One region of the Sulfurospirillum sp. 1612 genome, then DNA from elsewhere that is predicted to be linked to it. Evidence: riboswitches for the same ligand, from Rfam matches in the RefSeq annotation. Region 1 holds a riboswitch; each other region holds the start of a gene.
The links. A riboswitch is a leader RNA that binds a small molecule or an ion and turns the genes downstream of it on or off. The one in region 1 is predicted to bind thiamine pyrophosphate.
Positions count from the first base shown of each region.

Region 2: it holds a riboswitch for thiamine pyrophosphate, as region 1 does, so the genes downstream of both, thiB (thiamine ABC transporter substrate binding subunit) here and thiD (bifunctional hydroxymethylpyrimidine kinase/phosphomethylpyrimidine kinase) in region 1, are expected to answer to the same signal.
Region 3: it holds a riboswitch for thiamine pyrophosphate, as region 1 does, so the genes downstream of both, thiS (sulfur carrier protein ThiS) here and thiD (bifunctional hydroxymethylpyrimidine kinase/phosphomethylpyrimidine kinase) in region 1, are expected to answer to the same signal.

Region 1 is NZ_CP140614.1:166,945-170,227, reverse strand. Features, by position in the region: gene cytX (putative hydroxymethylpyrimidine transporter CytX) at 1-800, opposite strand, end outside; gene thiD (bifunctional hydroxymethylpyrimidine kinase/phosphomethylpyrimidine kinase) at 806-1,600, opposite strand; TPP riboswitch at 1,657-1,766, opposite strand; gene SFB89_RS00870 (DNA-3-methyladenine glycosylase I) at 1,878-2,441, shown strand; gene SFB89_RS00865 (bacteriohemerythrin) at 2,446-3,283, opposite strand, start outside.
Region 2 is NZ_CP140614.1:1,900,083-1,903,365, forward strand. Features, by position in the region: gene SFB89_RS09440 (helix-hairpin-helix domain-containing protein) at 1-1,466, opposite strand, end outside; TPP riboswitch at 1,592-1,708, shown strand; gene thiB (thiamine ABC transporter substrate binding subunit) at 1,707-2,714, shown strand; gene SFB89_RS09450 (ABC transporter permease subunit) at 2,726-3,283, shown strand, end outside.
Region 3 is NZ_CP140614.1:2,002,665-2,005,947, reverse strand. Features, by position in the region: gene thiH (2-iminoacetate synthase ThiH) at 1-299, opposite strand, end outside; gene SFB89_RS10015 (thiazole synthase) at 296-1,078, opposite strand; gene thiS (sulfur carrier protein ThiS) at 1,079-1,276, opposite strand; TPP riboswitch at 1,348-1,447, opposite strand; gene SFB89_RS10005 (hypothetical protein) at 1,525-2,652, opposite strand; gene ciaB (invasion protein CiaB) at 2,771-3,283, shown strand, end outside.

The DNA of each region.
Region 1 (3,283 bases):
ACCGTCGATAAGAGGACAATACACAAGGCAAAAAATCCCAGATGCATCGCACTCATCATCACCGTCACATCACCATCTTTGGAGTAAATCGCCACGGCTAAACCGATGGTATACATCAAAGAACTGCCCAGAAAATACCCAAAGAAACTCCCCAAAAGTCCCGTGCTTTTTTTCTGTGAAAATCGGGTGTAATCGGCGATTAACGGGAGCCAAGAGAGCGGCATGATGACACTGAGTTCTAACGCTGAGCCAAAACTCATCTTGCCACTATTAGCACTTTGAAAGACGCTACTTTCTCTAAAAACAACAAAACAAAGTAGCAAGGTCAAAGCAAAAAGTAACACAACAGCAATGACGTTGAGTTTTTTAAAGCCCTCTTTCCCTAACAGAATCCATAAAAGAATCAAAATGCCAATCAATAAAGACCAGCTTAGGATATTATCAAAGCCAAAAAGGCTTTTTCCTAGCTCATTGGCCGCGCGTCCTCCTGAGATAATCATCACCGCCGTCCAGCCGATGAGTTGCAAAACATTAAAAAGTGAAAAAAGATATGAGCCATATTTTCCAAATGAAATACGCGTACTCATCATCGCAGGCAACTTACTGTTAGCCCCAATCACCCCTCCTAAAATCAGCACAATCCCACCGATGAGATGTCCCAATAAAATCGCTTTTAATCCATCGATAAAGCCCAAAGGCGCCAAAAATCCACCGGTAAATATCTCTGCCAATGAAATCGCTGCGCCAAACCATAGCGCAAAAAGTTGGAAGCCACTTAGCCTCATCGTATCTTGATTCATATATTCTACTCCTGATTGTGATAAAAATTATAAAAATGATGCACCGGTCCCACACCCTGACCAATCGCAAAGCCTTGTTTAATCGCTTCTGTGATGTATTTTTTGGCGGCATCCACCGCATCACGCACATTCATCCCTTGTGCCAAATTGGCTGCAATGGCAGATGAGAGCGTGCATCCGGTACCATGGGTATTGATCGTATCAATGCGCTCTTTTGTTAAACAAAACACGTGGGAGCCATCAAACAACACATCGGTAGCATCTTCGATGTGATGCCCTCCTTTGATCAGTACATAAGAAGAGCCAAAAGCATGGAGCTCTTTGGCCGCATCCATCATATCTTCTAATGTTTTTATTTTATGATTGAGCATCACTTCAGCTTCGAGGATATTGGGCGTGATGATGGTTGCCATGGGAACCAACAGCTCAATCAATGCTTTTTTGGCATCACTTTGAAGCAGGTCAAATCCGCTTTTTGAAATCATGACCGGATCCACAACAAGTGGCGGAAGGGAGTATTTTTGAAGTGTTGTGGCGATTACCTCAATCGTCTCGGGACGGGAGACCATACCGATTTTGAGACCATCGACGCGAATATCATCAAAAATGGCTTCAATCTGTTTGGCAATAGTAGAGGGGGAGATATCTTGCACATCAAAGACCCCTTGGGTATTTTGAGCGGTCACCGCAGTAATCACACTCATCCCAAAGGTACCGTGCGCACTAAATGTTTTTAAATCCGCTTGAATTCCCGCGCCTCCGCTACTATCGGAACCTGCGATGGTTAGACAATGTTTCATAATCTTCCTTATAGTAAAAGATTAGTGAAAAGAGAGAAAAGAGATGGTGAAAGTATGGTGTGTCAATTTGGCTTTCCTACGCTGGCATTACCCAGATCAGGTGAAAGGGTCAAAGAATCACTATTCTTTATCTCAGCCGGTTTTCCCGGCACTCCTAGCACTAATTTTATAGTGTCCGATTATACAATGATTTCTACTTATTTTCAAGCCTATCATTCTCAACGCTCTTATGTTATCATGATAGATTATTTATATTTTTCCAAAAGAAAGGAATCTGATGCACCAACAACGCTGTAGCTGGGTCAAGCTTAATGAGCCTCTTTATGTGGAGTATCATGATAAAGAGTGGGGCAAACCGCTTCATGATGATCGTGCGCTTTTTGAACTCTTTTGTCTGGAAACCCAAAGTGCGGGTCTTAGCTGGCTCATGATACTCAAACGACGCGAAGGATACCGTGAGGCATTTGAAGGGTTTGAATTGGAAAACGTAGCACAATATGGAGAAAAAGATGTCGTTCGGATTCTTGAGAGCGGTCAGGTTATCAAACACAGAGCGAAGATTGAATCCATCATTGACAATGCCAAAGGTTTTTTGAAAATCAAAAAGGAATACGGCTCACTGGATCGTTATTTTTGGAATTATGTAGGAGGTCGCGCCATCATCAATCATCATCATGATGCCAAAGAGGCCTTAACCCAATCCAAAATTTCAGATGCTATGACCAAAGATCTCAAAAAACGCGGTTTTAAATTTGTCGGCTCGGTGACCCTTTATGCCTTTATGCAAGCATGTGGCATGGTGAATGATCATGAGATAGGATGCTGGTGCCACTTGGCATAAATTTTCAAACCAAACTCTCAATAAACTCTTCTAACGCATCATCCAATTCACGACTGCATTGATCAATGTACTCAAGCTTCTTTGGAATATTTTTTAAAGTGTGAGAGTGAAATTTGTGAATGATATCATGCACCTCATCATGAATACGATTGTGAATCTCTTGGATTTTTTGCACGTGTGGATTATCATGATATTGTGCGATGCCTTGATTATAAAGCCAGGTACCAAAATCACATTCAGCATGATTTAAAACCGGCATCTGTTGATGTGGCACACTCAAATAATTTTTGATACTTGAAATCCAAGATCGATGTTCCATCGCCGCTTGTATCAAGGGAATATGTTCAGGAGACAATGCATGGCTCTTTTCCCACCGAATATCAGGTTTCCATGTCTCCCTCCATTGAGCGATTTCATCTGCAGGCATCGGATGGGCAATGATATAGCCTTGTGCTCTGTCACATCCCATACGCAACAGCATGACACCATGCTCAATACTCTCAACGCCCTCAGCAATAATCTCCTTGTGAAACGCTTTAGCAAGTCCCAAGATACCATTTAAAATCACAAAATTATCGGTATCTTCTAGCATATCACAAACAAAAGTTTGATCGATTTTGAGCTCTTTGACCGGCAATCTTTTGAGATAGGTCAAAGAGGAATATCCCGTCCCAAAGTCATCTAAAGAAAATGAAATACCAAGTTTTTGACACGCTTGCATCACCTCAATGACATGAATAATATCTTCAAGTGCATTGGTTTCTCGAATTTCTAAAGAGATAGCATTATGAGCAAGAGGATGAGAAGAGAGGAGCATCTCTAGCTCTTTTACAATATCATGA
Region 2 (3,283 bases), 640 kb from region 1:
GCTGAGTTGATATCCACCCCTACGCGATTGACAAGATCGGTAGTGATATCACGAAGTTTTTTTTCTAATAATTTTTGATTGACATCATGTTGATATTGTCCAATTCCCAATGATTTGGGATCAATTTTCACAAAAGTAGCCATCGGGTCTCGCAACCGTTGGGCGATGGAGATGGCGCCTCGTATCGTCACATCTAGCATAGGATATTCATCTTGTGCCAATTTTGAAGCAGAATAGATTGACGCTCCCGCTTCTGAGACAACCGTATAGTCGAGTTTGATACCATCACGATTGAGCTTGGCAAAGAACTCTTGCGTTTCTCTTGAGGCCGTTCCATTTCCAATGGCCACCGCCCTAATATGATATTTTTCTGTGAGTTTTGCTACGGTTTTTTTAGAGTTTTCATAATCATTTTTGGGTGCGGTTGGATAAATCACCACATGTTCTAAATAATTACCGTTTTCATCGATAACAGCCAGTTTACAGCCACTCACAAAGGCAGGATCCACCCCTAATATCACACGCTTTGTCACCGGTGGCGTGAGCAGAAGCTGTGCTAAATTTTTACCAAAAACCGTGACAGCCGCTTCATCGGCTCGCTCTTTTAAAATCGCATGAACTTCACGCTCAATAGAAGGAAAAAGCAATCGTTTAAAACCATCTAAATACGCGTCAAAAAGAAGCGCCTTGGAATCTGCCGCATTGTGGGGGATGGTGTGTCTTTTGATGTCTGCTTCTACCCGCTCTAGGGCAATGGATATTTTAACACTCAACTCTTTTTCATGAACTCCTCTCATGATAGCCAAATAACGATGCGATGGTATGTAGGATATCTTTTCTTTTTTATCTATAAAGTTTTTAAAGAGACCCTTTTCTTGAAAGTTTTTTGTTTTTTTAATCTCCATAATCCCAGAGCGAAGCATACTCGCTCGAAGCGCCTCTCGGTTGTTAGAATCTTCTGCATAGCGTTGGGCTAAAATATCTTGGGCTCCTTTGATAGCGGCATCAATCGAGGTAATGGTCTCATTTAAAAAATTCTGAGCCAGCTGACGAAGTGCTGCAATACTATGCCTTCCGCTTTGGAGTTGCTGCGCCAATGGCTCTAAACCACTAGCAATCGCCATACCCCCACGTGATGTTTTGTTCTCTTTAAAGGGGCGATAAATATCCTCTAAGACTCTCAGATTATCCGCCGCTTCAATGCGTTTTCGTATCGCATCACTCAAAGTGGCGCGCTCTTGAATCAGTCGGGTGATTTCTTCTTTTTTTTCTAATAATCTTTTGCTGCTAAGATACAACGTCTCAAACTCACGCAACACTTCATCACTCGCCCCACCACTCATCTCTTTTCGGTAGCGTGCGATAAAGGGAATCGTAGCCCCATCTTGTAATAATTTCAAAATATTTTCTATTTGCTGTTTTGATAGCGTTGTCTTTTGCACCAGATGTGCGATTAATCTGCTCATTCATGATCTCTTTATTGGAATATTTTTCATGTTCTAATCATATCATTTCAACCATAAAAATCATATCATGATAGAGAGAAAATTAAGTTGCAATTTAATCTAAGTTTGTATAATTCAAGTCATTAGTATTGTTTATGGGGTGCCCACAATAATGGCTGAGATAAAACCCAACACATTCTATTTTAGAATCGAATGAACCTGATCCCGATAATGCGGGCGTAGGAAAAAGGTAAAATAATTATGAAAAACAAATCCACATCATGGCGATACATCTTTTGCATCCTCTTGCTCACCACTTTGCTTCAAGCACAAAGCGAAAAACCCACTTTGGTAGTATATGCTTATGCTTCCTTTGCTGCTTCTTGGGGGCCTGGGCCTAAAATCAAAGCGGCTTTTGAGAAAAAGTATCATTGTAATTTAAAGTTTGTCACCACATCCAGTGCGATTAGTGCCTTGCGCAAAATCCAACTTGAGGGCAAAAATACCAAAGCCGATATCTTGATGGGATTGGACAAAAGTTCTGCCAATATCGCTAGAAAAACGCATCTCTTTATGGAACATGGTATCGATACTTCCGCACTCTCTCTTCCGATTGCATGGCATGATACCATCTTTTTGCCCTTTGATTATAGCTATTTTTCTTTTGTCTATGATGCCCATAAAACCCACAAGGTCCCGCACTCTTTTGATGCCCTCTTAAAAATGCCAAAAGATTTTAAAATCATCATCGAAGACCCAAGATCATCCACGCCAGGCTTGGGACTTTTGCTCTGGATTAAGGCGGTCTATGGTGATAAAGCGGGTGATTATTGGAGGCAATTATCACCACACATTCTCACCATCACCAAAAGTTGGTCTGAGGCTTATGGCCTCTTTTTAAAAGGCGAAGCGGCGATGGTATTGTCCTACACGACCTCTCCGGCTTATCACATCATCGAAGAGCACAAATCAAACTATAAAGCCGCCCCTTTTAAAAACGGGCATTATGCGCAAATCGAAGTCTCTGCCTTACTAAAATCATCGCCGCATAAAGCGTTGGCAAAAAAGTTTTTGGCGTTTACCCTCAGTGAGACTTTTGCCAATATTATCCCCACAACCAACTGGGCCTATCCCGTCATCAAAACCAAACAAGGCTTGCCTAAAGGATTTGAATCTTTGTACATACCCACGCACATGCTCCTACTCGATGACAAAGAGATAGAGACCAATAAAAAACACTATCTTGATGAATGGCTCAATGCCTTATAAAGATCTGTTTTGTGATTAAAAATATCTGGAGATTTCGCGCCGCTATTCTTCCTGGTAGCATCATAGCTTTGAGTTTTTTATTGTTGGCATTGAGTATCTTTTATATCCTTTTTTTGCACACCAATCAGATAGAATTTTCCTTTAATTTTCTCAATCACCGCATCATCCATCTTATCGAATTTACGATTTTTCAAGCCTTTTTATCCACACTTTTATCGCTTATAATCGGCACCTTGTTAGCCTGGTCATTAGCCCATCAAAATGCATTTTTTGGCAGAAATCTTCTGATTGCACTCCTCTCTTCTTCTTTGGTCTTACCCACGCTCATCGTTGTATTTGGCATCATTTCAATTCTGGGCAATAATGGCTGGGTCAATAGAGCACTCTTGTCCCTTTTTGATACTTCCTTGGGTAATTTTGTTTATGGGCTCAGTGGTATTTTAGTCGCTCACGTTTATCTCAATGCTTCCTTTGCCGCAAGGAGCATCTTGCATGTGTTTGAATCCATTCCAAAAGAGCGGTACAAACTATCCAAAAGTCTTGGTTTTTCTGTTTTGACACGATTTGTA
Region 3 (3,283 bases), 540 kb from region 1:
TTGATGCGATTTTGTTTGCTAAAGCCACAATAAAGACAATGGCTACTGCAGTAGTTGGATACGTAAATGGGAAGGTATAAGCTGATGGTATACCCAAAGTGTTGCACCGTCACCTCATGCGCACGTCTAGCGAGAGCTTCTAAATGTTGTTTGGCTCTTGGGGATAGGAGATTTAAAAAATCATACCAATCGAGCGTTTTTTTCTCGATGGATTCAAAAATCATAGTATCAGTGACATGGTCAAAATAATCCTTAAAATCAAATTCTTCATACGCTTTTAATTGTGCTAAAAAACTCATGATTGACGCTCTTGGTGTAAAAACCCTGTCAGAGGAGAAGAGGCTTGGGCATATTTACTTTTTTTGGCGAGTTTTGCCAAATGGGCCATCCTGCCTGCTTGCACGGCGAGTGAAAATGCATGCCCTGCCATCATGGGGTCTTCTGCTGTGGCGATTGCGGTATTGACTAAAACTCCATCCGCTCCCATCTCCATGGCATGTGCGGCGTGTGAAGGCATCCCGATACCGGCATCGACGATGACGGGAAGATTACTATTTTCGATAATGAGTTCAATCAGACTCTGCGTCTCTAGCCCACGGTTTGAGCCAATCGGAGCACCCAGAGGCATGACTGTGCTCGCACCGGCATCTTCAAGTTTTTTGCACGTGACCAAATCGGGGTTGATATAAGGTAAGACGACAAATCCATCTTTGGCGAGTATTTTAGTCGCTTTGATGGTCTCTTCGTTGTCTGGCATCAAGTATTTACTCTCATGAATAATCTCGATTTTTACAAAATTACCACAGCCAAATTCTCTAGCAATATTGGCGATTCTTACCGCTTCTTCAGCATTTCTTGCTCCTGATGTATTGGGAAGCAAGGTGATATTTTTAGGAATATAATTGAGGATATTGTCCTGTGGATTATCAAGATTCACTCTTCTGAGTGCGATGGTGATGATTTGTGAGCCACTTTGGGCTAGCATCTTTTTGATATCATTTTTATCTCTAAATTTTCCGGTTCCGCACAGCAATCGGTTTGAGAATTCTTTGTCTCCTATTTTTAGTATGTCCCGCATCTATCCCCCTCCCATAAAGGTTATAATTTCTACACGATCTCCCGGATGTAGTAAGGTTTGCTCCCAATTGACTCTTTTTAAAATCTTAAGGTTTAGCTCCACGACGACGTTGGGATTCTCAAGATTTAATGAAGCAATCAAATCGTTCACGTTGGTGTGTTCTGTTTGTATGGTGTGGTTATTGAGTGTCAGCTCCATAATCATGTTCCTTAGTTTGTTGGGTTCCTGAATCTTGGAGGTTGGCATTGCAGAGAGATACGGTGGCATTTTTGTGTAAAGTGTCGCTTTCCTACGCTGGTATTATCCAAATTCAGGTTCAAGGGTTAGAGCCTTAGCTCTTCTCAGCAAAATGCACCCCTAGCACATTCTAATTTTGTAATTTTTGCATCTTTACTCTTATATCGAGCTTAGAACGGGGTTTGAAAGTATCATGATAAGGGGTGGGGTTAGGATTTTTTTTGTGCTAATTCCACTTTGAGATCGGTGAGAAGTTTGGTCTGTTGGACCTCGATATAATGACGGATTCTCTCGATTTCATCCGCAGTTGGAAGAAGATTTAAGACAATGATATTATCTTGGATACTAAAAATATAAGCGGTGATATCAATCAGGGAGAGAAAGTTTTTTTTATTGACAAATTGAAATTGGATGTGCAGTGCTTTATGCAGCAGATTTTTATCAAATTTTTCATCCAAATCACCTTCGGGTACTTCGAGTGACGTGGCATTTTCAGAAATGTTTATGATGTGTCCAGATAAAATCTTTTTCTTTTTCCATGACAAAATAGCATGTATTTTTTGTGCAGGATGAATTCGGGCACTTTTGCGCTCCACGGGAGATGTAGAAGAATATTTGAGATTTCCTAAGATGAGGACGAGCTTGAAATCATCCACCGTTAAAATATCTGCTTTAATCACATCAGGGATGAGATCATGACGGATAAATGTAAAGTGCTCTTTTTTGTAAAAAGAAAGCATAGAGCGGGGAATACGAACTTGTAAAATGCCATTACTAAATCCACTAATATCAACATCTTCGTTGATAGGAATGCCCTTGTAGATATTGTTCAACGTGATTTTATTGGATTTTTTAAAGATATTTTGCAAGGCTTGTATCGGATTGTCCGAATGGTGAAAATCAAAATCTGCGGTACCGTAAAAGATATTTTTTGTGTTAGAAAATTTTGCCATAACAAAGTATTTATCCACGCGGTCCATCAGTTTTTTGTAAGTATCAAGCGGATCGCTTGAGGTGATACCGACTTGCTGGATTTCAAAGCGAAAGATTTGTTTGATTTTGCGGTTGAGTTCGCGTATGAGTGTTTTTGCATCGAGAATCTTCGTATCTTTTAGAAAAATCAAAAACGTATCATGACCTTGATACAAAATAGGACTAAAATTTGTATTTTTGTGGATAAAAGCGATGAAATCTTTGAACCCATAAGTATCCTCCAAATCAATAGTATAGGAGAATTTTACCAAAGAGAACGTCGCGTGATTTTCTTTGGCAGATTGGAGATTTGCTTCGATGATGGCTCGGATAATGTAATCATTGACGATGGTATCTTTTTGCATATTTTGTAATCCATTCTACATTCTGTGATATTTTAATCTATCAGGGATATTCTTACCACTAAGGACTAATTATAACTTACTTGATATAATTATACAATTAATTTCAAGGATAGCAACCATGCGTGAAAAATTTACAAAAGATTTATCTCGATTATACGAACTTGTGAGTCAAAACCAAAAAGAATTAGGAACTTTATATAAATTAGTAGAAGAAGAGGGCTATGTTAATGATGCCGTGAAAATTTATATTGATGAATTTTTAGATGAGTGTGATTTGGCCCATACCAAGGAGAACACTTTGGCTTTATTGAGCCGTTTGATTAGTCTGAGAGATGAGCAATTAAATCAAGTCTTACAACAGCAAGACATCACTAAAAAAGCGCGCGATACCAAACGGGCACTCGCGTATCTTTGGACCAAAAATTTTCACATGAAGCGTCATGAGAAGCTTTTGGAGGTCATCGAAGACGAGCAGCTTTTTAATCCATTTTATCGAACCCTTCTACGAGGGTTTCATGATGTAGGGGTGACGCTTAGTTTGTGGCAATTTGATTGGAATGCTCATATCATTGATACCATCAATCCTCAACTTGAATCTCGTTTTGGCGATGATGCGCTGAAGTATTTATCT